DNA from 3 places in the Kribbella sp. NPDC048928 genome. Region 2 is predicted to be linked to each of the others. Evidence: riboswitches for the same ligand, from Rfam matches in the RefSeq annotation. Region 2 holds a riboswitch; each other region holds the start of a gene.
The links. A riboswitch is a leader RNA that binds a small molecule or an ion and turns the genes downstream of it on or off. The one in region 2 is predicted to bind thiamine pyrophosphate.
Positions count from the first base shown of each region.

Region 1: another riboswitch for thiamine pyrophosphate. It lies ahead of thiS (sulfur carrier protein ThiS); the one in region 2 lies ahead of ACGFI6_RS09375 (purine-cytosine permease family protein).
Region 3: another riboswitch for thiamine pyrophosphate. It lies ahead of thiC (phosphomethylpyrimidine synthase ThiC); the one in region 2 lies ahead of ACGFI6_RS09375 (purine-cytosine permease family protein).

Region 1 covers NZ_JBICUC010000007.1:424,910-434,353, reverse strand. Annotated here, with positions in the region: gene ACGFI6_RS30315 (PLP-dependent aminotransferase family protein) at 1-514, shown strand, start outside; gene ACGFI6_RS30310 (GNAT family N-acetyltransferase) at 570-1,304, shown strand; gene ACGFI6_RS30305 (MBL fold metallo-hydrolase) at 1,312-2,112, opposite strand; gene ACGFI6_RS30300 (LysR family transcriptional regulator) at 2,499-3,371, shown strand; gene ACGFI6_RS30295 (serine hydrolase) at 3,368-4,240, shown strand; gene ACGFI6_RS30290 (RidA family protein) at 4,402-4,788, opposite strand; gene ACGFI6_RS30285 (DUF6807 family protein) at 4,870-6,726, shown strand; gene ACGFI6_RS30280 (thiazole synthase) at 6,701-7,474, opposite strand; gene thiS (sulfur carrier protein ThiS) at 7,477-7,680, opposite strand; TPP riboswitch at 7,674-7,784, opposite strand; gene ACGFI6_RS30270 (DUF5937 family protein) at 7,929-8,870, opposite strand; gene ACGFI6_RS30265 (hypothetical protein) at 8,889-9,290, shown strand; gene ACGFI6_RS30260 (pyridoxamine 5'-phosphate oxidase family protein) at 9,324-9,444, shown strand, end outside.
Region 2 covers NZ_JBICUC010000002.1:508,416-517,859, reverse strand. Annotated here, with positions in the region: gene ACGFI6_RS09395 (ATP-binding protein) at 1-365, shown strand, start outside; gene ACGFI6_RS09390 (DUF3152 domain-containing protein) at 536-1,378, shown strand; gene ACGFI6_RS09385 (hypothetical protein) at 1,408-2,136, shown strand; gene ACGFI6_RS09380 (alpha/beta fold hydrolase) at 2,133-2,795, shown strand; TPP riboswitch at 2,813-2,929, shown strand; gene ACGFI6_RS09375 (purine-cytosine permease family protein) at 2,925-4,253, shown strand; gene ACGFI6_RS09370 (class I SAM-dependent methyltransferase) at 4,305-4,985, shown strand; gene ACGFI6_RS09365 (methylated-DNA--[protein]-cysteine S-methyltransferase) at 5,078-5,644, opposite strand; gene ACGFI6_RS09360 (RNA polymerase sigma factor) at 5,637-6,119, opposite strand; gene ACGFI6_RS09355 (putative leader peptide) at 6,213-6,284, shown strand; gene ACGFI6_RS09350 (flavin reductase family protein) at 6,347-6,904, shown strand; gene ACGFI6_RS09345 (ABC transporter substrate-binding protein) at 6,894-7,943, shown strand; gene ACGFI6_RS09340 (ABC transporter permease) at 7,940-8,776, shown strand; gene ACGFI6_RS09335 (ABC transporter ATP-binding protein) at 8,752-9,444, shown strand, end outside.
Region 3 covers NZ_JBICUC010000007.1:283,500-292,943, reverse strand. Annotated here, with positions in the region: gene ACGFI6_RS29620 (DMT family transporter) at 1-532, shown strand, start outside; gene ACGFI6_RS29615 (MarR family winged helix-turn-helix transcriptional regulator) at 420-833, shown strand; gene ACGFI6_RS29610 (glycoside hydrolase family 3 N-terminal domain-containing protein) at 835-2,109, shown strand; gene ACGFI6_RS29605 (YidH family protein) at 2,106-2,444, shown strand; gene ACGFI6_RS29600 (DUF202 domain-containing protein) at 2,441-2,749, shown strand; gene ACGFI6_RS29595 (DUF47 domain-containing protein) at 2,890-3,522, shown strand; gene ACGFI6_RS29590 (anion permease) at 3,525-4,523, shown strand; gene ACGFI6_RS29585 (hypothetical protein) at 4,613-4,876, shown strand; gene ACGFI6_RS29580 (anion permease) at 4,985-6,121, shown strand; gene ACGFI6_RS29575 (hypothetical protein) at 6,135-6,368, shown strand; gene ACGFI6_RS29570 (hypothetical protein) at 6,365-6,889, opposite strand; gene ACGFI6_RS29565 (lysophospholipid acyltransferase family protein) at 7,015-7,758, opposite strand; TPP riboswitch at 7,846-7,978, shown strand; gene thiC (phosphomethylpyrimidine synthase ThiC) at 7,970-9,444, shown strand, end outside.

The sequences.
Region 1 (9,444 bases), on a different contig from region 2:
GGCGCCGGATCGGGTCGCGTACGCCGGGACCGCGTCGAAGACGCTGGCGCCGGGGCTGCGGCTGGGGTGGCTGGTCCTGCCGCCGTCGCTGGTCGAGCCGATGGCGGAGGCGAAGCTGATGGACGATCGCGGGTCGCCGGTGTTCGACCAGTTGGCCTTCGCGGACTTCGTGGCGCGCGGCGAGTTCGACCGGCACCTGCGGCGGATGCGGCCGCGGTACCGGACGCTGCGGGACACGCTCGTCGAGCGGCTCGCGGCGCGGCTGCCGGAGCTGAAGCCGGTCGGGGTGTCGGCCGGCCTGCATGTGCTGACGTGGCTGCCGCCGGATCTCGCGGAGAACGAGCTGCGGGCGGCGGCGCTGGAGCGTGGGCTCGGGGTGTACGGGCTGGCGCCGTACTGGGTCGGCGGGAACGGGCCGGCCGGGCTGGTGTTCGGCTACGGATCACTGAGCCGCGCGGAAGTTGTCGAGGGCATCGATCTGCTCGCGGACGTGGTGGCGGCGATCCGCTCCTAGTGAATAACTATCCATTCGATTGCAATTCGATCCGGCTGGTTCTACGCTTGGCGGAATGATCGCCGCAGCGCAGATGGACTCGTTGATGAACCAGGGCTGGCCTGCCGCACACAGCACCGAGCTGGACGGCTGGCTGGTCCGCCACAACGCCGGCGTCACCCTGCGAGCCAACTCGGTGCTGCCGAAGAGCGCGCCGTTCGATCTCAGCAAAGCCTTGGAATACGTGGAAAATCTGTACGCGGCGCAGGACATTGCGCCGTCGTTCCAGATCAGCTCCGCGGTGCAACCGAGCGACCTGGACACGTACCTGGAAGCGCATGGGTACGCCGTGCGCAACCCGACGCTGGTGCAGTGCGCCGCGACCACCGACGTACTGGCGAAGCTGCCGGCGGCCGACGTTGAGGTGAATATTTCCAGCACGCCGTCCGAGAGCTGGATGGATTGCTGGTGGAATGTCGACGGTCGCGGCGGCATCGAGACGCGCGCTGCTGCGGCGCAGATCCTGGCCCGCGGGAAGGCGCTCTACGCGACCGTCCCGGACGGCCTGCAGGCGAAGGCGATCGGCCGGCTCGCGCTCGTCGACGACACGGCAGGGCTGTACTGCCTCGCCGTCGACGAACGCTTCCGCCGCCAGGGCCTCGGCTCCGCGATCATCCGCGGTTTGTTGCAGGCGGCAACGACCGAGTGGGTCTGGCTGAGCGTCCTGGAGAGTAACGAGCCGGCCCGCAGGCTGTACGACCACCTCGGCTTCCAGACCGTCTCGCGCTACCACTACCGCGTCAAAGCGTGACCTTCTGTCAAAGCGTGACCTTCTGCAGGTGATCGAGGACGATCAGCTCGGCGCCGGTCTTCTCCACCGATGCCCGGAGCGGAGCGAGATCGGTCCACGGGACACCAGGGTCGTCGAGCGGCTTGTCGAAGTCGTCCCAGTGCGTGGCGATCACCTTCCGTACCGGCTTGATCGTCTGCAACAGGCGGTCGGTGATGCCCGGCTCGCCGCCCGGCGCCGCGAACACCACGTCGACCTGCAGATCGCGGAGCGCGTTCGGGTCGAAGTTCGCCGTACTCAGGCTGAGGATCCGCAGGCCGCCGATCGTGATCACGAACGCGAGCGTGCCGCCCTCGACCAGGTCCTCGATCACCCGGGGCCGCGGCGGCACTTCGTACCGGTAACCCGGGTATGCGTACGCGTGCCGCTTGCCGCTGCAGGAGTGCAGCGACGGGAACACCTCGATCGTGAAGCCGTCGAACGGCAGGTACTCGCCGCCGCGGACCGGTGAGAGCACCTCGTTCGGCGTCTTCATCGCGCGCAGCAGGTTCGCGTGCGTCTCGGTGCAGAGGACGGTCGCCTGCGTCTTCTTCGCGACGTACGGGACGTCGGTCATGTGGTCGTAGTGTCCGTGGTGGACCAGGATCGCGTCGGCGGTGCTCAGGTGCTTGTCGATCACCTCTGGCTTGATCACGAGCTTGGTTTTCGGGTCGGCGCCCTCAGGGGTGAACGTCCCGGTCTTGAAGCGGGTCAGCCACGGGTCGGTCAGGACGACGCTCTTCCCACAGCGGAGCTGCCACGCGTGCGTACCGAACCACGTCAGCTCCACCGGCTCCCGGACCGCCCGGCCCTCGCCCCTGCCTGCTCCGCCCGATCTAGCCGCTCCGCCTGCTCCGCCTGCTCCGCCTGCTCCGCCCGATCCAGCCGCTCCGCCTGCTCCGCCTGACCCGGCCGCTCCGCCTGCTCCGCCCGACCTGGCTGTGCCGGCTGATTGCGTGATTGCTGCGTCGCTCTGCCCCTCGAGTCCGATCGCTCCGACCACACCCGCGGCGCCGGCCGCCGCCGCGCCCGCCAGCATCCCTCTCCGACTCACCTTCACGCTGTCTCCTCTGCTCGACTGGACCCCCAGTCAAGGTGAGCCGCCGACCGCCTGTCGAATATGCTCTCGGGCATGAGCCGATTGTCTAGAGATATCACCGCAGGTCAGCCGGGTCCATGCTGACCGAACGGCATCTGCAGATTTTCGTAGCCCTCGCCGAGGAGCAGCACTTCGGCGACGCGGCGCGGATCGTCGGCATCACCCAGCCGCCGCTCTCCCAGGGCCTGCGCCGACTCGAAGCGCTGGTCGGCGCCAAGCTCTTCGAACGCGGTGCCGGCGGCGTCGAGCTGACGCCGGCCGGCGTCGCCCTGCTCCCGTACGCGCGCCGCGCCCTGACCTCGATCGAGGAACTCCACCAGGCGGCAGTCGAGCGCGACCCGGAAGGCCCGGAGATCCGCATCGGCCTGGCGCCGGAGGTCCCACCATCGGCCGGTGCTGCGGTGGCCGCCGCCTCCGGCGAGGTGCTTGCGGGCAGTCGGGTCTCCGTCGTGACCGCGCCGACGAGCTCGCTGGTCAATCAGGTCAGTACGGGACGTCTGACCCTCGCCGTCGTCGCGCATCCCACCGTGCTCGACGGGTTGGAGGCGGGCCCGGTCGCTCTGCTCCCGACGTGGGTCCTGTTGCCAGCGGGTGTTGCGGATGCCGACGTGGTCCGGTTGCGGCAGTTGGGCGGTCTGCCGATCGCCGTACGCCCACGAACCGAGGCACCGGCGGCGCGCGACCTCTTCCTCGACACGCTCGCACTGCACCGACCCACGGGCGGGACGGTCGTGGTGACCGACGAACGCGCGGGCTTGGCGATGGCTGCCGCAGGGCAGGCGGCGATGGTGACCGCGGATCCGCTGCTCGCCGCGCCCGGCGTCACGCGCCATCGGCTGGCCGACGATCCGCTGCCATTACGCCTGCGGCTCGTCTGGTCGAGGACACGGACGCCGTTCCTCCGCCCGAACGACGTGATGGCACAGCTCACGGAAGCGCTCGCCTCGTGAACGCCCGGATCCGTACGGTGTTCGAAGATGCCGGCGTCCGCGGCTGGCTGCATGCGGTGGCGCTGGACGAGCCGGAGTCGACCGTCCAGGTGGACGGCGACGGGATCGTGCCGCTCGCGTCGGTCTACAAGCTCCCGCTACTGGCTGGGTTCTGCCGACTGGTCGATCTCGGTGAGCTCGACCCGCGGCAGCAGCTCACGCTCGACCCGTCCGCGCGGACCGCCGGGCCGACCGGGCTGTCGGCGTTCGCGGACCCGGTGACGGCGTCGTTGCGGGACCTCGCGCTGTCGATGATGACGGTCTCCGACAATGCGTCCGCGGACGCGCTGCTGGATCTCGTCGGGCTGCGGCGGCTGGCCGGGATGCTCACGGAGTTCGGTCTGCAGCGGACGTGGGTACGTCGCGGGACCGCGGGCAATCTGACCGATCTCCAAAGACGTACCGGAACGAACGACCCGGACGCGGCACTCGCCGTCCTCGCGGACAACGACCGGACCGATCCGGCTGGGGTCTACGAGGCGGCGAACGCGTCGGCGAGCACCGCTAGGGACATGACGTCGCTGCTGCGCCGGTTGTGGGCGGGGGAGTTGCTGTCGCCCGGGCAGACCGAGTTCGTGAAGGCGACGATGCATCGGCAGGTGTTCCTGCACCGGCTGGCGTCCGGATTCCCGTACGACGAGGTACGGGTCGCGGGGAAGACCGGGACGTTCGGCGCGCTGCGGCACGAGGTCGGCGTGATCACGCTGCCCGGCGGATCGGCGTACGCGATCGCGGTCTTCACGCTCGCGGCCCGCGGCGACGTCCGCCAGCCCCGCGTCGACACCGCCATCGGCGAAGCCGCCCGCCTCGCCGTCGACACACTTCGCTAGCACTGCTCGCCTGACGAGCCCTGCTAGCCAGACGAGCACCGCTAGCCAGACGAGCACCGCTAGCCCGACGAGCGCCGCTAGCCAGACGAGCACTGCTACCCCGACGAGCACTGCTAGCCCCACGAGCGCCGCTAGCCCGACTAGCCCTGCTAGCTCGAGCGTCAGACGATTGCGTACGCCTCGATTTCCATCAGGGCGTCCGGGACGGCCAGGGCGGCGATCTGCAGCGCCGTACTGGCGGGCTTCGGTCCGGGGATGTACTTGTCGCGGACCGTACGGATCGCCGGCAGGTAGCCGACGTCGGTGAGGAAGAACGTCAGCTTCACGACGTTCTCGAAGGTGGCGCCGACCGTCGCGAGGCAGCGTTCGAGGTTCGCGAAGACCTGCTCGGCCTGCGCGCCAGGGTCACCGACCCCGATCAGCTTGCCGTCGAGGTCCAGTGCGAGCTGTCCCGAGACCGCGACCCACTGGCCGGTTCCGGTCACCACATGGCTGTAGCCGTTGCCGGGGGCAACGCCCTGGACCTGCGGATACTCCAGTCGAGTCACCTGTTCCTCCGTTTCGGGTAGGGCCCTATCCGATCACACCGAGGGTTGAGAAACCGGTTTCCATCGCGAGAGGATACGGGCGTGGGCCGGACACCGAAGGACACGATCACGATCGCCGACGTCGCGCGGGCGGCGGAGGTGTCGCGGGCGACCGTGTCCCGGGTGATGAACGGCCGTCTCAGTGTCGCACCCGAGATTGTCGCGCGAGTGCGTGCCGCGGCCGAGCAGCTCAACTACCGGCCGAACGACCTGGCGCGAAGCCTGTCGCTGGGCCGGACGAACATGGTCGCCCTGGTCGTCCCGGACCTCGGCAACCCGTTGTTCCAGCAGATCCTCCGCGGCATCACGAACGCGTCGGCTGCAGCCGGCTACAAGGTCCTGGTCGCCGAGACCGACGAGGACCCGGAGGCCGAGGCGGCGATCGCGAGCGAGGCGCGACGGCGCTGCGACGCGCTGATCATGGTCTCGCCACGGATCGACGAGGAACGGCTGCTCGAACTGCTGCCCGAGGTGCAGCCGGTGATCCTCGTCAACCGGCAAGGGCCTCCCGAGGTCCCGTCGGTGGTCGTCGACTACGGCCGCGCCGTACGGATCGTCGTCGACCACCTGGTCGGCCTCGGGCATCGGCGGCTCGCGTTCTTGTCGGGTCCCGCGGCGAGTTCGTCGAACAGGCTGCGGTTGGAGGCGCTTGAGGTCGCTGAGCGGGAGATCCCGGGGCTGGACCTCGTCCGGCTGGAGTGTGGCCGGTCGATCGAGGACGGGTACGCCGCCGTGGAACGGGTGCTCGAGGCGCAGGTGACCGCGGTCGTCGCGTTCAACGATCTGGTCGCGTTCGGGTTGCTGGCGCGGCTCAACGAGGTCGGCGTCGCCGTACCGGCCGATCTGTCGGTCACCGGGATGGACGACATCGGGCTGGCGCGGTTCGCCGTACCGTCGCTGACGACCGTGCGGGTGCCGCAAAAGGACCTGGGGGAGTTGGCGTGGCAGCGGTTGCTCGCGTCGATCGGCGGTGCTGCGGACGGGGCGGACGGCGTACCGGAATTGCGGCTGGCGGTGCGGGCGAGTACCGGTCCGGTGCCGCAGGAGCCGCGGCCAGTGACAGGGGACGACCGGATCGGGTGGCAGCAGCAGGGCGACATCTTCGAGCTCGGCAGTTCGGCAGGGCTGCTCGCGCGGTACGAGTTCGGCCGGCGGATGCCGCAGGTGCACGCCCCACGGCCGTACCTGCATCCCGTACGGACCCTCGGCGGGCATCGCTTGACCGAGGCCAGCCCAGTCGATCATCGGCATCATTACGGCGTCTCGCTCGCGATCCCGCAGGTCAACGGCACCTCGCACTGGGGTGCGCGGACGTACATCCGCGGCCAAGGCCCGACCCTGCTGCGGAACCACGGTCAGCAACGCAGCCGCGGCGTCACGATCGACGACCGCGAGCTGACCGACGACATCACCTGGTACGACGAGCAGGGCCGGCCGCAACTGGTCGAGCGCCGGCGCCTCACCAGTGCCCTGGCCTTCGGCGGCTGGCGGCTCGATTGGCGCAGTGTGCTGACGGCCCGCTACGGCCCGATCCAGATCGACAGCCCCGCAACGTCGGGGCGCGAAGGGGCGGCGTACGGGGGGATCTTCTGGCGACTGCCTGTTGCCGCGACCACCGTACTGAGCGCTGACGGTGACGGGCTGGATGCGGCGTTCGGGTCGTCCAGCCCGTGGCTCGCTTTCGTCCAGGGCGAGGTCAGCCTGTTACTGGTGCAGCCGGAGCGGGTTTGGCCGTGGTTCTTGCGGACGGAGGCGTACGTCGGAGCGTGTCCGGCGCTGGCGTGGGACGAACCGTTGGTGCTGCCACCGAACCAGGAGCTGTCGCTGTCCTTGACCGCAGTACTGCTCGATCGGGCGCTGGACGCGGACGAGGCTAAAACGCTGGCAGGCCAGTTGTAGGCGAGGATGCGAGCGCCGACTGCCATCTTCTTGGCACTCGACCGGCCAGACGGGCGTTCCGCCCCGCGGAGACGGCGTCGCGCATCGCGGCGGCCATCAGCGCGGGCTTCTCGGCGCGCGTCACCGGGGTCGCGAGCATCACCGCATCGCAGCCGAGCTCCATCGCCAGCGCGGCATCACTAGCCGTACCGATGCCGGCATCGACGATCACCGGGACCTTCGCAGCCTCGGCGATCAGCGCGAGGTTGTGCGGGTTCCGGATGCCGAGCGCCGAACCGATGGGTGCGGCCAACGGCATCACCGCCGCGCACCCCGCCTGCTCCAGCCGGCGGGCCAGGATCGGGTCGTCGTTCGTGTACGGCAGCACAGTGAAACCGTCCGCCACCAAGGCATCCACGGCATCCAGCAGCTCGATCGGGTCGGGCAGGAGAAGGTGGTCGTCGGCAACGACCTCGACCTTGATCAGGTCGGTCTCCAGCGCCTCGCGGGCGAGCTTGGCGGTCAGTACGGCCTCGGCGGCGGTGTGGCAGCCGGCCGTGTTGGGCAGTACGTCGATGCTGTGCTTCTTGAGTACGTCCAGGACCGAGCCCTCGTGCCCGGTGCCGAGGCGGCGCATCGCGACCGTGGTGAGTTGGGTGCCGGAGGCAATCAATGCCTCCTCCAGCACCTCAAGGTTGGCCGAACCGCCGGTCCCCATGATGAGACGGGAATTGTAGGTGCGCCCGCCGAGCTCCAGTGGATCGTCCATCTTCAGCCTCCCTGCGTCGCGCTGACGATCTCGACCCGGTCGCCCGGACGCACCGTGGTCTGCGCCCATTCGGACTTGGTCAGCACGTTCTGGTTCACCGCGACTGCGATCCCGGTGGTGCGGTCGGAATACTCCGAGATCAGCTCGGCCACCGACTTGCCGGCCGGCACGTCGACCGCCGCACCGTTCACCCACACGGACTCCATCAGGGCCTCCTCCCTACGCCGGAATTACCCGATTCAGGTTCAGCGGTCGGTGACGGCGAGTCACCCTCTCAGCCCACTCCCTGCGAGCTCCCGCGGACACCTCGACTCTAGCTCACGCCTCCGTCCCACACGAGCTCACGTCGTGCAGCTGGACAGGACGTGTACGTCTACTACGTCCGCTCGCACGCCTGGCGGCGGTCCGATCGGAGGCTCACTGGGCGATACGTCCTGTCGAGCTGTCCGTTGGCTCAGGCGCCGGCGCCGGTGAGGAGGTCGGCGAGTTCGGTGGGGCGGTAGAGGACCTGTTTGCCGGTGCGTTCGGATTCCACCAGGCCCGTGCGACGGAGCAGCTGGAGGTGCTGGCTGACCGCGGACGGCGTGACCTTCAGCTCACCGGCCAGATCCGTCGTCGTACGAGGATGGGTGAGCAGCTCGAGGATGCGCGCCCGCGGCGTACCGATCAACTGCGCCAGATCGTGCCGCGACGGCGGCGCAACCACCGACCACAAGTGCGCCTGCCCGCGCGGCGGGTAGCCGAGCAGCGGATCTGCACCGGGATCGAACGGGATCACGGCATGCGGTCCGAAGAGGGTCGGCTGCAGTACGAGCCCACGCCCATTGATCTCCTCAGTACGACTCAGCGCCGCGACACGATCGACCTTGAGCCGCCCGTCCGCGAAGCTGATCGCGGGCCCGAGTCCGTTCAGCATCGCTCCGGTCCCTTGCTGCGTGAGGACATGGCCGCGATAGCTGATGTCGGCGGAGAGCAGGGTGCGCATGCGGTTCCAGTACGGCGCCATCATGGTCTGCCAGTACTCGTTGAGGGCCTCGATGATCTTGTCGATGCTCAGGTCGTCCGGGAGTTCGCCGTTCACCGCGACGAGTTGGTTGCGGAAGGTGGTGCTGTCGACCTGCGCGATCAGGTCGAGCTCATCGGACAGCTGGGTGAGTGGCGACGTGGGCCGCGGCGTCAGGAAGTCCGGGCTGCCCATGGTGTCGTTGACGAGCCAGCGCAGTACGTCCCAGTCGAGGCCGGCGACCTGCGGCTGAACGGCCCGTACCCACCCGAGCTGCAACGGGAAGCGCCCAGGATCGCGAAGCGCCCGCAACGACAGCACCATCTCCGATACCGGCGAGACCGCGAACCGGACATCGGCAAGATCCTGCGAATTCAGGACGTACGTGAGCACCGAACTTAGGCTAGCTGGATGACCGTCGCCGTTTGGTGCATTGTCGCGAACGTCGCCGAGGAACGCCCGTACGGACCCGGTGGCGTTGAGACCCGTCGCGGCCTGAAGATCTTCTCGGCAGGCGCGAAGCTCTACGTCCCCGACGGCTTCGGCGGCATGGGTTGGGAGACCGTCGAGGTGGTCGGACGCGGTCGCGGATCCGCCCGGTACGTGGCCGCGAAGGTCCAGACCCACCAACTGACCAACTGGCGCGTCAAGGCGGTCTACAGCCCCGCAGCCCTCCACCAGATCGAACGAGTCCGAGCCGGCCGCGCCGGCTTCTGGCTCCCCACCACCCTCACCGACCTAACGAGCCAGGACTACCACGACGCCCTCCTCGAAGTCGCCGCTTCTCTGGCAACCCGAACTGTCGGCGGCTAATGGGAGAGTCTCCTGCACGAACAGGGAGGCACCATGGCGTTCCGCACAATGACCGACGACGAAATAGCCGAATTCCTCGCACGCCCCTTGGTGGCGGTCCTAGCGATCGACGACCCCGGCCGGGCGCCACACGTCACGCCAGTCTGGTTCCATC
Region 2 (9,444 bases):
TACAGGCGTTCGCGCACTCCACCTGGGACCACGCACCGACCTCACCGATCACCATCAAGGACGTGGCCGTCGCAGGCCCCGAGGCCTCGGCCGAGCTGACCGTCGGCTTCTTCGGCTCCCGGTACGAGCGCGCCACCCCCGCCGAACGCGAGTACATGCGCGCCATGGCCGAGCTCGGCATCGGCGTCGACGACGGCTCCGTCCCGACCTCCGAGGTCGCCGGCACCCTGAACCGGAAACCCCAGTCCCTCTCCCCGGCCCGCGACGGCCTGATCAAGAAAGGCCTGGTCTTCTCCGCCGAACGCGGCACCGTAGCCTTCACAGTCCCGCACTTCGGCAAATTCCTCCGCACCCGCACGGCTTAACAGAACCGCACTTTCGTGCGTCGGCAGGTATCGGTAGGGTCAAGTGTCATGACTGTGCTTTTGGCCGGGCCTCCGGCGCCGGCGTGGTCATGGGGCCTTTGCTCCCGGTCTTCCCTCGTCACTCCGGTCGCTTCGCTCCCTCCGCTCCTCAGTCCGGACCGGGAGGCCCCATGACCTCCCCGCGGCGTGGCCAGAAGACCGCGATGCGTGGGCGGCACAGTCGGCGGAAGTCTTACAAGGGGCAATGGCTTGTGGTGACTGCGTTGGCGGTGCTGGGGACTGTGGTGGTGGCGCATCCGGATGTGGCGCACCGCAGCAGTCTGGCGGCGCAGGCTGTCGCTGGGGTCGAGAACGTGGCTGAGAAGACCGTCACGACGCCCACGCCCACGCCGGCCCCGGTTGCGACGCCTACGCAGAAGTTCACCACTCCGTTGCGTCCGGCGCCGACTCTGACGCGTAAGCCCAAGGGCGCGAAGCCGAACGTCATGGTGTCGACCGGGAAGCTCGCCGTGGTGCCGGGGTTCAGCAAGGCGAACGGCCTCCGCGACAAGATGACGTACCGCGTCGAGATCGAGCAGGGCGTGACGGTGAACGGCCCTGCTGTGGCCGCGGCGATCCACAAGACGCTGACGGACCCGCGCGGCTGGCAGGCGCTGCACCCGGTCAGCTTCGAGCGGACCGACAAGGCCGACGCCGACCTGCGCATCATCCTGGCGACGCCGACGCTGACCGACAAGCTGTGTCTCCCGCTCGACACCGGCGGTGAGGTCTCCTGCCGCGTCGAGGACCGCGTGGTGCTGAACGCGAAGCGCTGGATCTACGCGATCCCGGAGTTCAACGGCAACGTCGAGCTGTACCGCAGCTACCTGGTCAACCACGAGGTCGGCCACGCGCTCGGCCACGGGCATTCGACCTGCACCAAGCCGAAGACCCCCGCGCCGGTGATGATGCAGCAGACCAAGGGCCTGGCCGGCTGCCTGCCGAACGCCTGGCCGACGATCAAGGCCACCTGACAGACTGGGTACGACGGGAGGAGCAGCAGATGTCGTCACAGGACTTCCCGACGTACGGACGCGGCGGCGACTCCGACAAGCCGTCGGAGGAGTTCCCGTACGCGTCACCGCAGCCCTACGGATCCCAGCCACCACCCCAGGGCAACCCGGCCTATCACCAGCCCCCGGCGTACCGCCCCGGTGCACCGTACGGGGCTCCCGCGGCCCCGGAGCCGCATCAGCTCCCGACCTACGGACGGCAGGATGCACCGCGTGACCTGCGAGCCGCCCGCGTGGTCGGGCTGGCGACGTTCATCGCCACCATCTACGGCCTGCTCGTCCTGACGGTCCAGCGGGTTGCGCTCCGGGAGATCTCCCAGGCGCCGGGGTCGCCGCTCAACCACCCTCTGCGTACGGACGTGCTGGACGCGATCGGCCAGCTGCTGCTCGTGGTCGTCGGAGTCGCCGCGCTGGCGATGTGGCTCCGCGACGTACTGGCCCGCCGCAAGGTCGGGCGCAACCCGGACGCGGTCGAGCTGGTCGGCCTGCTGCTGGTTGCGGTGTCCGCCGTCCCCATCCTGGTCTGGCTGATCATCGTGCTGTCCACAGGTCTCGGCGGCAACGACGGCGCGGTCCACCGGTTGCCCACGGCTTACGGCTGGGGCGGCTTCGGCCTCCTCGTCCTCGCAGTCGGTTTCTTCCTCGGGTACCGCGAGCTGAAGCCGGACGTGGCGAACCCGGTCGTCACCGCTCCCCCTGCCAAGGCTCCGTGGGAGTGAGCGCACCTGTCGTCCTCGTACCGGGTCTGGGCCTCGGCCCCGAGTCATACGCAAGGACAGTCGAGCATCTGGTCTCGTCGTACCACGTGGTCACTCTCCCCGGGTACGGCGAACCGGCAGGCTCCCGTGAGGACCTGCACCCGCGTGCGCTCGCGGTAGCGCTGGCCGGGAAGATCCGCGAGCGGGCCGTGCTGGTCGGCCACTCGGCGAGCTGCCAGATCGTCGTCGAGACAGCGGTCCGCTACCCCGAGTTGGTGCACGCCCTGGTGCTGGTCGCGCCGGCTGGTGACGCCCGGATGTCCAGCTGGGTCGACAGAGCAGTGCGCTGGCTGGGTTCCGCCGTACCGGACTCACCGAAGCTGATCCGAGCCGTGACACCGCAGTACGCCCGTACGACGTTGCCGAGCATCGCCCGCGCCGGTGAGGCGTCCCGGCACCACGACCTCGCCGAGGTCATCTCACAGGTCAGGGCGCCGGTGCTGATCGTCCGCGGCCGGCACGACCTGCTGTCGACGGCGGAGTGGGTCGAGCGGCTCGCGGAGCTCAGTCACGGGGAGGCACGCACCCTCGAGACCGGCGCGCATGTACCGATCGTCACGAACGGCCCGGAGGTCGCCGCGCTCATAGAACGAGCAGCCGCCCTTCCGGAAACTAGCTGACGCGTTAAACTCGCAGCACCAACCTATGCGGGAGCTCGCACCGAGATGCGCGGGCTGAGAGGGCGACAGCTGGGTCGCCGACCGCCTGAACCTGACCGGGTAATGCCGGCGTAGGGAGTGGGGTCACTCATGACCGATACAGCTGTCCGTCCAGCCTCCGGCACCGAGGCGCCGCTCGTTCTGACCACGGATGCGCCGCGGACGCTCGGATTCTTCGACCAGTTCACGCTCTGGGGCAATTTCGGGATCTCGCTGTTCGGCCCGGTGACCGGTGCGCTCGTCGCGGCGTACACCGGGTCGCTGTGGCAGGGGCTGCTCGCGGTCGTCGTCGGCTGTGGCATCGGGGCGCTGGTGCTCGGCGGCGCGGCCGTGTTCGGGTCGCAGACCGGTGCACCCGCGATGGCGAGTCTGCGGGGGCTGTTCGGCCGGCGCGGCTCGATGGCGCCGACGGTACTGAACATCGCACAGAACGTCGGCTGGGCGACGATGGAGATCATCGTGATCTCGCAGGCCGCGGTCGCCGTCACGAGCGAACGCTGGCGCTGGCTGTTCGTCGTACTCGCGGGGATCATCGCGACGACGATGGCGGTACGTCCGCTGGGCAGCGTCAAGCTCTTGCGGAAGTTCATGGTCTGGCTGGTGCTCGCGGCGTCGGTCTTCCTGTTCGTACAGGTGCTCAGCAAGCCGTCGCACGCACTGCCGCAGGACCAGGTGTTCGGCTTCTGGCCGGCCGTCGACCTGGCCGCGGCCGGTGTCGTTTCCTTCGCACCCCTCGCCGCGGACTACACGCGGCACTCGCGGACCAACAAGGCAGCATTCGGTGGATCCGCACTCGGGTACGGGCTCGCCGCGATCGGGTACTACGCACTCGGAGTGGTCGCCGTCGCGACGCTGCAGACCAACAGCGATGACGTCATCACCGCACTGGTCACCCTGCCGGCCGGCGCGATCGCGCTGCTCGTCCTGCTGGTGGACGAGGTCGACGAGGCGTACGCGAACGTCTACTCGACCACCATGGCCGTACACAACCTCGTCGGGCACATCGACCGCCGGTGGATCTCGGTCGCGATCGGGGTTGTTGCCACCGGCATCGCCCTGTTCATTGACCTGGGCAACTACACCCAGTTCCTGTACCTGATCGGCTCGGTCTTCATCCCGTTGTTCGCGGTCGCGATCGCCGACTTCTTCGTGGTCAGCAAGATGAAGTGGGACGTCTCCAGTACATCGAAGTTCCGCTGGCAACCGACCGTCGCGTGGCTGATCGGCTTCATCGCGTACCAGCTGGTCAACCCAGGCACCGTCGCCGGCTGGTCCCCCTTCTGGACCGACATCCAGCAGGCCCTCTTCGCCCACCATCCCGTCCCCGGCTGGCTAGGCGCCACCTACACCTCGATCCTCGTCTCAATCATCGCCGCCATCGTCCTCGGCCGCCTCCGCCGCCCCACCGCCCAGGTTTGATCGGTGCTGGGTGGTGGACAGCTGACCCGGAGTAGCCGGGATACTGGCGGCATGCTGAATTCCGCACTGCGTAGCCGGGCCGAGTATGCGGAGCTGGGGGCCGACGGGCTTGCGGCCCGGACGACGCCTGAGCGGGACGCGGCGATTGTGACGGCGGTCGAGGAACTGCTGGACGGTCGCGAGACGGTCCTCGACCTGTGCTGTGGGTACGGCAGGATCGCGGTGCCGCTGCGCCGGGCCGGGAAGGTCGTGCGCGGCCTGGACATCTCGCCGAACCTGCTCGAGGCGGGCCGCGCGAAGGCCGCCGAGGAGGAGCTCGCGATCGACTGGGCGATCGGCTCGATGACCGACCTGCCGTACAAGTGGGACTCGTTCGACGCGGTGATCTGCCTGTGGACCGCGTTCCACGAACTGTTTGCCGAGGACGAGCAGCTCTCGACGATCTGCGAGATCTCCCGGGTGCTGAAGCCGGGCGGTATCGCGATCATCGAGGGCCCGTACTGGGGACCCGCGACGGCGGCTGAGATCGCCAACGGGATGCGCCAGGGACCGGAGCACCGGATCGTCACCACCGAGCACGACGACGACCGCAGCAGCGTGCACTTCATCCACGACGAGATCAGCTACGGCCGGCTCTGCGCAGCCGCCGGAATCGACGATTTCAAGGTCTACAAACGCGAATGGGGCGGCCGCCGCAGGTTGATCCTGGAGATCCACAGCCCCGCAAACTAGCTGACGTGTAAAGAAGCAGATCCCCACTCCACACTGGGGATCTGCTCCTTTGTCCAGCGAGTCTAAAACCATTCCGGACGATTCCGGAAACGTCAGCTTTTTGCTTCCAGATTCAGCAAAAAACGCTTCGCGTCGAGGCCGCCGGCATATCCGGTGAGCGCCCCGCTCGCGCCGATCACCCGGTGGCACGGCAGCACGACGCACACCGGGTTCGCGCCCAGTGCGGTACCGACCGCGCGCGCCGCCTTCGGCTTGTCGATGCCGACGGCAACGGCGCCGTACGTCGTCGTACGGCCGTAGCTGGTGTGCTCCGGCAGGTCCTCCAGTACGAGCCGCTGGAACGGCGACGCGAGCACCAGGTCGATGTCCAGGTCGAACGTCTGCCGCTGCCCGTCGAGGTACTCGTCGAGCTGCCGCCGTACGTCGTCCAGCGGTCGAGCCTGCCGCAGCACCCGGGGAGAGACCGCGCGGGCAAGCCGGTTGGTCATCGTCTCCTCGTCGTCGAACGAGCTCGCGACGACCCGCCCGTGCGCGATCGCGAGCAGCATCGTGCCGATCGGGGTGTCGTGCAGTGTGTAAGCGACGTCGGCGTCCGGCAGGACGGGTGGTTTGAAGTCAGTGGTGCCGAGCCGGGTCAGCCGGCTCTCGAGATCAGTCATCGTGTACTCCGAGTTTCGTACGCAGGGCCGCCAACGCGTCGCTGACGAGCCGGCGCGACGCGGCGGGCGTGGTGTCCAGGGCGGCGGCCACGCCGTGGTGGTCCAGGTCGCCGACGTACTTCAGCGTGACCGCGAAGCGTTGCCGCTCCGGCAGTTCGTTCACCGCTCGCCAGAGATCCGGGTCCGGCCACTCCGCGGCCTCCGGGCCTTGGACCGCGACCGGCGGCGCGTCCTCCAGTGGGCGCTGCGGTTTCCGTGCCCGGTGGACGTCGGTCGCGCATCGGGCGGTGATGGTGAGCAGCCAGCTGCGCAGGTTCTTCGCCGACTTCAGCGTCGGGTACGCGGCGTACGCCTTCTCCCAGGCGCGCTGCGCCACGTCGTCGCCGTCCTGCCCGGCCATCGCACGCGCGAGCCTGGCGACGTCTCGCCAGTGCGCGTCGACCAGTGCCTGGAACGGCGGCAACCCGATAGTCATCACGCAAGTAGAACGCATCGGCGTTCCGGCGTGTGAGTCCGGATCACGAGATTGTCTAGTTAGCCGATAGACAATGGTGCGAAGATAGCTGACATGACGACGACCCACCTCACCCGCCGTCGCGTCATCGATCTCCTGCGGACGGCAAGCGCCACCTGTCGCTGACGCGCGGCCCCCTCACTCCGGCGAACTCTCGCCGTACACCCCTTCCTCCCCAAGGGAGAGTCATGTCCGTTCCTGCGTTGCATCGTCCTGCCCTGTCCGTGGTGCCCGACCGCCCAGAACTCCGCACTGTGGAGCGGATCGTGGACGCCGACGTCTACAAGTCCGTGTTCCGTCGCCACGCCGCCGGCGTCGTGGTGATCACCGCGGACGCCGGCCACGGCCCGGCCGGCTTCACCGCGACCTCGCTGGTCTCGGTCAGCCTGCTGCCGCCGCTGGTCTCGTTCGCGATCGCCACCAGCGCGTCCAGTTGGCCGACCGTGAGTACGGCCGAAAGCCTGGTGATCAACTTCCTGTCCGCCGACCAGCACCCGATCGCCGGGCGGTTCGCCACCAGCGGCATCGACCGCTTCGCCGAGCCGACCCGCTGGTCGCGGCTGGCTACCGGCGAACCCGTCCTCGACGAGGCGCCGAGCTTCCTGCACGCCCAGGTCGAGCACCGCTTCGCCGTCGGCGACCACTGCCTGGTCGTCGCCCGCCTGGCCACCCACACCGAACGCCGTGAGCACGAGCCGCTGCTCTACCACGACGGCACCTACGCGAAAGCACACCATGTCCAGTAAACTTCTCCTGCCACTCCTCGCCCTGCTCGCCGTCGTCGCGGGCTGCGGCAGTAACGCCACGGCCGACGGCGACAAGGCCGCCAAGCTCTCGCTCGATGCCGCCCTGCCGACGACCGTTCCGGACGGCACCAAGATCGTCGTCGGAGATCCCGCCACCGAGGTAGCGCTGAAGCTGTCCGGCCAGCTCGGCAAGGTGTCGAAGTTCGTCCAGTTCGCGAACCTGAGCGGCGGTCCGCAGACCACCGAGGCGTTCCGGGCGCACGCGCTCGATCTCGGCTCGGTCGCGGAGATCCCGCCGATCCACGCGACCTGGACCGGCCTGCACGTGAAGATCGTCGCCTCGAAGTTCCGCAAGGATCCGTTGGCGCACCCGATCTACCAGCTCGGTGTCGCGCCGGGCGTCTCGGTGAAGACGCTGGGCGACCTGCGCGGCAAGAAGATCGCGTACAGCCCCGGCCAGGCGCAGGGCGCGCTGATCCTGAAGGTCCTGAAGAAGGCCGGTCTGACCAAGGACGACGTCAAGCTGGTCGAGCTGCCGAGCACCGGTGACGTGTACTCGAACGCTCTGTCCGGCAAGCAGGTCGACGTCGCGCCGATCGGCGGCGTCCAGATCAAGCGCTACCTGACGAAGTACGGCAAGGACGGCGCGTCCGCGATCCCGCACGGCATCCGCGACGACGCCGGCCACCTGTACGTCGTCCAGGAGTCGCTGGAGGATCCGGGCAAGGCCGCCGCGATCCGCGCGTACGTCGCCGCCTGGGCCGTCGCGCAGGACTGGATCGACAAGCACCCCAAGGAATGGATCAAGGGGTACTACGTGGACAACCAGGGCCTGACCGAGGCCGACGGGCAGTGGCTCGTGGACAACGCCGGCCACCCGGACATCCCGGCGGACTGGAGCGACGCGATCCAGCGCCAGCAGGAGACGATCGACCTGCTCGCCAAGGAGACCGGCAACAAGGTCATCCAGGCCAAGGACCTGTACGACCTGCGCTTCCAGACGCTTGCCGCGGACGCGATCAAGGGAGGCGCCAAATGAGCGCGACAACCCTGCCCGGCCTGCGCTCCCGGGCCGCTGCGAGTCCCGTCGTACGCCGTCGGCGGCTCGGGCCCGGGAAGCCGATCAGGTTCGGGGCCGCGATCGGACCCGTACTGCTGCTGGTGATCTGGAGCATCGGCTCGGCCACCGGTTGGATCGACCAACGAGTACTGTCCGCGCCCTGGACGGTGGTGAGCACGGCCGGTGACCTGATCGCCGACGGCCGCCTGCAGTCGAACCTCTGGACGTCCGCCCAGCGTGCGCTGCTCGGCCTCGCTCTCGGCATCGTGCTGGGGGTCGGCCTCGCGCTGGTCTCCGGCCTGTCCCGGCTCGGTGAGGCGCTGCTCGACGGGCCGATCCAGATCAAGCGCGCGATCCCGTCGCTGGCGCTGCTGCCGCTGCTGATCCTGTGGCTCGGGATCGGTGAGTCGATGAAGGTCGTCACCATCCTGCTCGGGGTGTTCGTACCGATCTACATCCACACCCACAACGGCCTGCGCACCATCGACAGCCGGTACGTCGAACTCGCGCAGACCGTCGGCCTGTCGCGCTGGGAGTTCATCCGCCGGGTCGTGCTGCCGGGAGCATTGCCCGGCTTCCTGCTCGGGCTGCGGTTCGCGGTCACCGGCGCGTGGCTGTCGCTGGTCGTCGTCGAGCAGATCAACTCCACCAGCGGCATCGGCTACATGATGGAGCTGGCCCGCACGTACGGACAGACCGACATCATCATCGTCGGCCTGGTCGTGTACGGCATCCTCGGCCTGCTCTCCGACGCAGTCGTCCGCCTGATCCAGAGGAGGACGCTCTCATGGCGACGCACACTGGCTGCATAATGGCCGCGCCTCCGGCCCGGCGCGTAACCGTTCAGGTCCGTGATCTCGTCCGCCGGTACGACGACCGCGCCGTTCTGGACGGGCTCGATCTGGACATTGCGCCGGGTGAATTCGTGGCGCTGCTGGGAAAGAGCGGATCCGGGAAGAGCACGCTGTTGCGGGCGTTGGCGGGGCTCGACCACGACGTCGACGGGACCGGTGGACTCGCCGTACCGCAGAACGTCTCGGTCGTCTTCCAGGATTCAAGGTTGTTGCCCTGGGCAAAGGTGCTCGACAATGTCGTCCTCGGTCTCAACGGTTCCGCGGAACGTGGTCTGCGCAGTCTGGAGGAGGTCGGGCTGGCCGGACGTGAGAACGCCTGGCCCAACGAGCTTTCCGGCGGTGAACAGCAACGGGTCGCGCTGGCGCGGTCGTTGGTACGGGAGCCGGAGCTCCTGCTCGCGGACGAGCCGTTCGGTGCTCTCGATGCGCTGACCCGGTTGAAGATGCACGTGCTGCTGCGGAAGTTGTGCGAGGCGCATCAACCCGCCGTACTGCTCGTCACGCACGACGTCGACGAGGCGATCGTGCTGGCCGACCGGGTGATCGTGCTCGACGCCGGCCGGATCGTCACCGAGGAGACGATCACGTTGACCCCGCCGCGGAGTGCGGCCGATCCAGGATTCGCC
Region 3 (9,444 bases), on a different contig from region 2:
CGCCCTGGACGCGTTGGCAGTCCAGAGCCTGGTGTCGGCTGTCTTCTTCACAGCACTGGCCGCGTCGACCCACCGCCTGACGGTGCCCGACCAGCCAGGCTTCTACGGCGCGGTCCTCTGGCTGGTGCTGCTCGCGACCGGTGGCGGCTGGGGTCTGTACCTGGTCAACCTCAGGCTGTCCGGTGCGACGCGGGTCAGCTCCCTGCTGTATCTGGTGCCGCCGACCACGATGGTGTTCGCGTTCCTGCTGTTCCACGAAACGATCGGCCTAGCGGCCGTTCTCGGCATGCTCGTGTGTGCTGCCGCCGTGCTGCTGATCCGGATCCGTGAACCAGTACGCTGCGGGGATGGCGGAACCCCGGTGGCTGAACCAGACAGAGGCACAGGCCTGGCGCGCGTACATCGCGGCGCAGCGCGTAGTGAGCAGCCGGATCGAGCAGCAACTCCAACGCGACGCCGGAATTCCGCACACGTACTACGAGATTCTCGTCCGGCTGTCCGAGGCGCCGGCCAACCGGCTGCGGATGAGTGAACTCGCGGTTGCCACCCAGGGCTCCCGCAGCCGGCTGTCGCATGCCGTCAACCGCCTCGAGCAGAACGGCTGGGTACGGCGCGAAGGCATCGAGTCCGACCGTCGCGGTCAGGTCGCGATCCTCACCGAGCTGGGGCGGCAGAAGCTGGTGGACACCGCGCCGGGCCATGTCGAGGAGGTCCGCGGCTCGATCTTCGACGCGCTGAGTCCGGAGCAGGTCGAGCAGCTGTACGACGTCTGCGCGACGCTGGCCCGGCATTCGGGTGACACTGTCGACCGTGCGGCGTGGGAGCGGAACTGAGATGAGGCGTCCGGTCGCGCTGATCGCGCTGACTGCCCTCGCTGTCACCGGTTGTGCCGACAACGCTTCCGAACCGACAGCCGGCCCGGCCACCGTCCCGTCGTCCACGGTCCCGACGACCGGCTCGGTCGATCCGGGCACCACCCCTGCGACGACACCCGCCGAGACCCCCAGCGCGACGGCGCAACAGACCCAGCCACCGACGCAGGCACCGACCGAGGCGCCGACCAGTGCGGCGAGCTGCGTCGATCAGAAGCTCCAGGCCCTCACACTCCGGGAGCGGGCCGGGCAACTGATCATGACGGGCATCGCCGCCGCCGGCATGACGTCGGCCCAGCGTTCGGTCGTACGGCAGCAGAAGTCCGGCGGCGTGTTCCTGGTCGGCGACAGCGGGAGCCTGACCAGCACCCGTACGGCGACGGCCGCGGTGACCGCTGCGGCGACGGTCGAGGGCGTGCGGCCGCTGATCGCGGCAGACCAGGAGGGCGGCAAGATCCAGCGGCTGAAGGGATCCGGGTTCGACCGCATCCCGGCCGCTACGATCCAGGGCACCTGGTCCAGCTCGAAGCTCACGACCCAGGCGAAGCGGTGGGGCCGGCAGCTCAAGGACGCCGGCGTCAACGTCGACCTCGCGCCGGTCGGCGACGTCGTACCCAGCTCGCTGAAGTCGGAGAACGCACCGATCGGCCAGCTGGACCGCGAGTACGGCAACACCCCCGAGGACGCCGGCCGCGGCGTGCAGGCCTTCGTCCAGGGCATGCGGGCGGCCGGGGTCGCGACATCGGTGAAGCACTTCCCCGGACTCGGGCGGGTGCGCGGCAACACCGACTTCTCCGCCGGGGTCACCGACGACGTCACGGTCCGCGGCGACGCCGGGCTGCGGCCGTTCGCCGAGGCGATCAAGGCCGGTACGTCGATGGTGATGATCTCGACCGTGACCTACACGCGGATCGACCCGAAGAACCGGGCGGTGTTCTCGCCGACCGTCATCCAGGGCATGGTGCGCGGCGACCTCGGCTGGCACGGAGTCGTGATCACCGACGACGTCGGGTCCGCCGCGGAGGTGCAGTCGGTCCCGGCCGGCGAGCGGGCGACCCGGTTCGTCGCGGCCGGCGGGGACATCGTGATCAACGCCGAGGCCAGGCTGACCGCGACCATGGTGAACGCACTGGTCGCCAAGGCCGGGGAGGACAAGCTCTTCGCCGCGAAGCTGACGAGTAGCGTGCGGCGTGTGCTGACCCTCAAACAGAGCAACGGTCTGGTGAGCTGCGGATGAGTGCGGAGGAGGAAGAGCCCGACTACCGCTTCACCCTGGCGAACGAGCGCACCTATCTGGCCTATCTGCGGACCTCGCTCGCCTGCTACGCGGGCGGCCTGTCGGCGGTACAGTTCCTCGATCTCGGCCCGGATCGCTGGCCCGCCCGGATCATCGGTGTCGTACTGGTCCTGACCGGGATCGTCACCACGGCCGGCGCGTTCCGGCGCTGGCAGCTCAACCTGACCGCTATCCGGCGCGGTGGCGCCCTCCCGGCGAGCCGGCTGCCGCTGATGCTCGGGGCAACGATCGCCGTGGTCGGGCTGGTCGGGCTGCTGTTCTCACTGTGGCGATGAGCACACCGGATCCCGGCCGCCAGCCGGAGCGGACACTGCTCGCGTGGCGCCGTACGGCCCTCGGTCTGCTCGCCAACGGCGCACTACTGCTCGCCTCCGGCCACGGATCGTCAGAGGTCCGGACCGGTCTCGGAATCGTCGTTCTCGTGCTCTCACTGGGCTGCTGGACCGCTGTCGGCGCCGTCTACCGGCGGACGAAGGGTGGTGCGGTGCATGCTCTCGGCCACCAGCACGTGCTCCGGGTCGCGGCCGGTCTGGTGCTCGTCGTGGGGCTCTTCGACCTCTACGCCGTGATCACGCGATGAAACCGATCGGTTACCAACTGTATATCGCCCCGCGAGGCAGTTCACCACGACGCGGTACGTTGACCCAGCCGGATGCGAAGTCAGCGGTACGTTCCCCCTAGCATGTTCACGGTTTGTCCCTCGTTCACCCGGAGCTTGAAGTGCCGTTACGTCTGCGTCCGAACGACCCGACGTTCTACGACCTTTTCACCGAGTCCGCCAACCACCTCGTGGAGGGATCGCGGATCCTGGCGGAACTGCTCGGCAGTACGGCGGGGACCGGGCTGTCCTCCAGCCACCAGATCGCCGCCCAGATGAAGGACGCGGAACACGCGGCCGACGAGACCACCCACTCGATCATCCGGCGGGTGAACTCGACCTTCGTCACCCCGTTCGACCGCGAGGACATCTACCGGCTGGCCTCCGATCTCGACGACGTGATGGACTTCATGGAGGAAGCGGTCGACACGATCCACCTCTTCAACCTGGAGAAGCTGCCGGAGGAGATCGCCGAGCAGATCGAGGTCCTCCAGCGCGCCGCCCAGCTGACCGCGGAGACGATGCCGCGGCTGCGGACCATGAAGGACCTCGCGGAGTACTGGATCGAGATCAACCGGCTGGAGAACACCGGTGACGCGGTCCACCGCAGGCTGGTCGCCAAGCTGTTCAGCGGCGAGTACGAGGCCCTCACCGTGATGAAGCTGAAGACCGTGGTCGACCTGCTGGAGGCCGCGATCGACGCGTTCGAGCACGTCGCCAACACGGTCGAGCAGATCGCCGTCAAGGAGAGCTGAGCGTGGAGCTCACGCTCGTCATCGCCGTCGTCGTCATCGCGCTGGCCTTCGACTACACCAACGGCTTCCACGACGCCGCCAATGCGATCGCGACCTCGGTCTCCACCCGGGCCCTGACGCCGCGGGTGGCGCTGGCGATGGCAGCGGTGATGAACTTCCTCGGCGCGTTCCTCGGCACCGAGGTCGCGGAGACCGTCGGCAAGGGCATCATCAACACCCCCGGCGGCCGCCATGGGCTGGTCGTCGTGATCGCCGCCCTGATCGGTGCCATCACCTGGAACCTGATCACCTGGTACTTCGGACTCCCCAGCTCCTCGTCGCACGCACTGATCGGCGGACTGGTCGGGGCCGGCCTGGCGTCCAGCAGCGTGGTGCTGTGGTCCGGGATCGTCGACAAGGTCGTGATCCCGATGGTGCTGTCGCCCGCGGTCGGGTTCGTCGGCGCGTTCCTGCTGATGACCGGGATCCTGTGGCTGTTCCGGAACAACAACCCCGGCAAGACCACCCGCGGGTTCCGGCTCGCGCAGTCGCTGTCGGCGGCCGCGATGGCGCTCGGGCACGGCCTGCAGGACGCGCAGAAGACGATGGGCGTGATCTTCCTGGCGCTGCTCAGCACCGGGCACGCCGACCCCAAGGACGGCATCCCGATCTGGGTGAAGCTGTCCGCCGCGACCGCGATCTCACTCGGTACGTACTCCGGCGGCTGGCGGATCATGCGGACGCTCGGCCGCCGCATCATCCATCTGGACCCGGCCCGCGGGTTCGCCTCCGAGGCCGTCTCCGCCGCGGTGCTGTACGTGATGGCGATCGGCCTGCACGCGCCGGTCTCGACCACCCACACGATCACCTCCGCGGTGATGGGTGCGGGCGCCACCAAGCGACTGTCCGCGGTCCGCTGGGGCGTCGCCAAAGGCATCGTCACCGCCTGGGTCCTGACCATCCCGGCCGCAGGCGTCGTCGCGGCCCTCGTCTACGGCCTGGTCCACCTGATCCTCGAGTGATCTTCGACGTTCCTCGAAGCGACCCCCCAAGACCCCACTGGGCTCCCACTCTGGGTTTTCTGAAACCCTCCAGGCCCAGGGAGCAAGTTGTGAAAGCAGTGCAGATGGTGGCTGTAGCCGGCGTCGTTGCGGGTGCGGGCGTCGCCGGGATCACGCCGGCCGAAGCGGCAACGAACCATGCAACGCAGGACCAGGTGGCGCCGCGGTCCGTGATCTACACCGAGCTGTTCAAGGGCCTGTGGGAGTGCACAGGGCGTGCCGCCGCAGTCGCCGCCCAGGGGCATCGGATCACCGAGAGTTGCGCGTCGGTCTACGTCAGCCTCCATCACTTCTACCGGCTGACCTACATCTGATCCTCAGCTCCAGGTACCGGAGCCTGCCGAACCGGTTCATTCGGAATTCACTCACCCGGCCTACGGTCGATCGACGCTGCTGATCGTCCGCCGAGGGAAGTGATCGCAATGGATCTGTCGTTCCTTGTCGTCGTCGTGATCGTCACCGCGCTGGTGTTCGACTTCACCAACGGGTTCCACGACACCGCCAATGCGATGGCGACCTCGATCGCCACCGGGGCCCTGAAACCGAAGATCGCGGTCGCGCTGTCCGCGGTACTGAACCTGGTCGGCGCGTTCATCTCGACCGAGGTCGCCAAGACGATCTCCAGCGGCATCGTCGACGACGCCAAGGTGACCGTGCCGGTGATCTTCGGCGGCCTGGTCGGGGCCATCCTCTGGAACCTGATGACCTGGTACGTCGGCCTGCCGAGCTCCTCGTCGCACGCGCTCTTCGGCGGTCTGATCGGCGCCACCTGGATCGCCTCCGGGAGCAGCGCCGTGCACTTCGCGACGGTCGTCCAGAAGATCATCATCCCGGCCGTCGCGGCGCCGATCGTGGCCGGTGTCGTCGCGCTGCTCGGCACGTTCCTGGCCTACAAGATCACCCAGCGGGCCCGGAAGAAGTCGGTCGACGACGGGTTCCGGGCCGGGCAGATCGCCTCGGCGTCGCTGGTCTCGCTGGCGCACGGCACGGGTGACGCGCAGAAGACGATGGGTGTGATCACGCTCGTACTGATCACCTCCGGCAGCCTGCACTCCGGTGCCAAGCCGCCGCTGTGGGTGATCCTGGCGGCCGGTACGGCGATCGCGCTCGGCACGTACCTGGGCGGCTGGCGGATCATCCGGACGATGGGCAAGGGGCTGGCCGAGATCGAGTCGCCGCAGGGCTTCTCCGCGGAGACCAGCTCGACCTCGGTGCTGCTGGTCTCGTCGCACCTGGGCTTCCCGCTGTCCACCACGCAGGTCTGCTCCGGCAGCATCCTCGGCGCGGGACTCGGCAAGCGGCTGGCCGAGGTGCGCTGGACGGTGGCCGGCCGGATGGCCGTGGCCTGGCTGCTGACGCTGCCGGCCGCTGCGATCGTCGGTGCACTGGCCGGTGAGGTCGCCGACTCCGGCAACCTCGGCGTCGTGATCATCGCGATCCTCGCGGTGGCGGCCGGCGGTGCGATCTACGCCGCGTCCCGGCGCCGCCCGGTGACGTCGGACAACGTGAACGAGTACCCGAGCTCGTCGACCCCCGCAGCCACGGCCGCGGCAGCCTGAGAGGAGTACGGCGATGCACGTCAACTGGGGTGCCCTCGGTGAGGTGGCACTGGTCAGCCTGATCTTCGGCGTCGGCCTGGCGGTCCTGTTCGCATTCGGCGTGACCGCCATGTCGCGGCGGGCCGTGGCGATCGACGAGAAGCGGCAGCCGTCCTTCATGGACACCGGTGTCGCCGCACTGTGCTTCGCGGGCTGCCTGGCCGCGGTGCTCTACGGGCTGTACCTGATCATCCCGCAGTTCCACTAGCGGTTCCAGCGGCGTACGGCCTTGGCGACGTCCTTCACGCGGATGGAGCCGAGGTTGTACTCCCAAGCGGCCAGGAGCCGGTCGCCGAGGACCTCCGCGTCCAGGAAGGTGCGTGGGCGTACGGCGACGGCCCAGGTCGCTGCGGCCGCGTGGCCCTGCTGGTAGAGCAGATGGTCCACGGTGGCCTCGACGCCGGTCGCCTGCTTGCCGTCCAGGCCGTCCGTGGCCCACTCCTGAACGATCCGCGGGTCGTCGGCGGTCATCCGCGCCAGGTAGGTCAGCGGGCCGCGCCAGAACCCCTTCCGGCCGATGCTGTCCAGCGACTCGAGTGGGAACCAGCCGTTCTGGTTGCGCCGGCCGTTCACCGCGGACTCCACCTCGCGGGCACGGTCCGCGGACAGACCACGGGTCGCCCAGTCGATGAAGTACGCGCCGGCATCCGGGATGTGCTCGGCCACATGCGGTGCCGGTGTCAGGGCACCGGGGTCGAAAAGATGCAGCTCTTCCGGTGAATCGAACAAGAACCTGCCCCCGCCCGCTCGAGTACGCGAGCCACCGCAGCAGCTCGCCGCACAGGGACCCCCCAGGTTCCTGCTACGTCAACGAGTGCTTTCGTACCCTCGATCCGCACCGCAGGTCAAGGGTTTCAGGCCTTCTTGCGGCGCTCGGCCAGCTCCTCGCGGTCGAGCCGTTCGGCCTCGTCCGGGGTCGGCGCGCCGCCGCCGTACGAGGCCGGCAGCCACCAGGCGCCGGCCGGCTGCTCGGGATAGCTGCGGATGCTCTCGTCGAGCATCCCGGCCATCACCGAGCGCAGGTTCGCGGTCGCTGCGGCCGGGTCATCGGCGGCCGTCACGGTGATCGGTGCCCCGATGCTGATCGAGATCGGGCGATGCCTCGAGAAGTCCCGCGGCCGGTCCTTGGTGAACATCCGCTGGGTGCCCCACAGGATCATCGGCAGCACCGGTACGCCGGCCTCCGCCGCCATCCGTACCGTGCCGGACTTGAACTCCTTGAGCTCGAACGACCGGCTGATCGTCGCCTCCGGGAAGACGCCGACGAGCTCACCGGCGGCGAGGTACTCCAGGGCCGTCCGGTACGACGTCGCGCCGGCGTCCCGGTCGACCGGGATGTGGTGCATGCCACGCATCAGCGGGCCGGAGTACCGATTGCGGAACAGCACTTCCTTGGCCATGAACCGGGTCAGCCGCTTGGCCGGCACGGCGCCGTACCCGCCCAGGATGAAGTCGACGTAGCTGATGTGGTTGATCGCGATCAGGGCGCCGCCGGTGCGCGGGACGTGTTCGGTCCCGGTCCGGCGGATCTTCAGATCGAGCGCCAGGAAGGCGGTCTTCGCGAAGCCGATGACGGGCGGGTAGACGAGGTCTCGCATGACCCGACGCTACAGGCATCGTCCAGTGCCTGGGCGCCGCAATCACTCAACAACTTCCGACGCGGTGCACTAGGGTGGCCGGTGACAACTTGAGACCGCGGGAGCTCGCACCGTAGTGGGCTGAGAGGGCGGCTGGACCAGGCATCGACACCTGGCCGGCGCCGCCGACCGCCGAACCTGTCCGGGTAATTCCGGCGTAGGGAGCAGCACCATGGTCAATGTCAGCACGTCCAGCACGATCCGTCCGGTGGTCACCACCGGCCCGATCTCGGGTTCGGAGAAGATCTACCGCTCCGATCTCGGCGTACCGGCACGGCGCGTCCATCTCACCAACGGCGAGCACTTCGACCTGTACGACACGTCCGGCCCGTACACCGACGCGGCCGCGACGATCGACGTACAGGCCGGTCTGCCCGCGCTGCGGCGGGACTGGATCGCCGGACGCGAGCGGCGCACCCAGCTCGGGCACGCGCGCGCCGGGGTGATCACCGAGGAGATGCGGTACGTCGCGTTGCGAGAGGGACTCGACCCGGAGCTCGTCCGCGACGAGGTCGCCCGCGGCCGGGCGGTGATCCCGGCGAACCGCTGCCATCCGGAGAGCGAGCCGATGATCATCGGCAAGAAGTTCCTGGTGAAGGTGAACGCGAACATCGGCAACTCCGCGGTCACCAGTTCGGTCGAGGAAGAGGTCGAGAAGCTCGTCTGGGCGACCAGGTGGGGCGCGGACACCGTGATGGACCTGTCCACCGGGAAGAACATCCACGAGACCCGGGAGTGGATCCTGCGCAACTCGCCGGTGCCGATCGGGACGGTGCCGCTGTACCAGGCGCTGGAGAAGGTCAACGGCGATCCGGCCGCGCTGTCGTGGGAGGTGTACCGCGACACCGTGATCGAGCAGTGCGAGCAGGGTGTCGACTACATGACAGTGCATGCCGGCGTCCTGCGGGCGTACATCCCGCTGACCGTACGGCGGATCACCGGGATCGTGTCGCGGGGCGGATCCATCATGGCAGCGTGGTGCCTCGCGCATCAGCAGGAATCCTTCCTGTACACGCATTTCGCGGAGCTCTGCGAGATCCTCCGGGCGTACGACGTGACGTTCTCGCTCGGCGACGGGCTGCGGCCGGGGTGTATCGCGGACGCGAACGACCAGGCGCAGTTCGCCGAGCTGCGGACGCTGGGGGAGCTCACCCGGATCGCCTGGGAGCACGACGTCCAGGTGATGATCGAGGGCCCGGGACATGTGCCGCTGCACAAGATCGCGGAGAACGTACGGCTCGAGGAAGAGCTGTGCGGCGAGGCGCCGTTCTACACTTTGGGGCCGTTGGCAACCGATGTGGCGCCGGCCTACGACCACATCACGTCGGCGATCGGCGCGGCGCAGATCGGCTGGCTGGGTACGGCGATGCTCTGCTACGTCACGCCGAAGGAACATCTCGGGCTGCCGGACCGTGACGACGTGAAGACCGGCGTCATCACGTACAAGATCGCTGCCCACGCGGCCGATCTGGCGAAGGGCCATCCGGGCGCACAGGCCTGGGACGACACGTTGTCCAAGGCAAGGTTCGAGTTCCGCTGGGAGGACCAGTTCAACCTCTCGCTGGATCCGGACACCGCGCGGTCCTTCCATGACGAGACGCTGCCCGCCGAGCCGGCCAAGACCGCCCACTTCTGCTCGATGTGCGG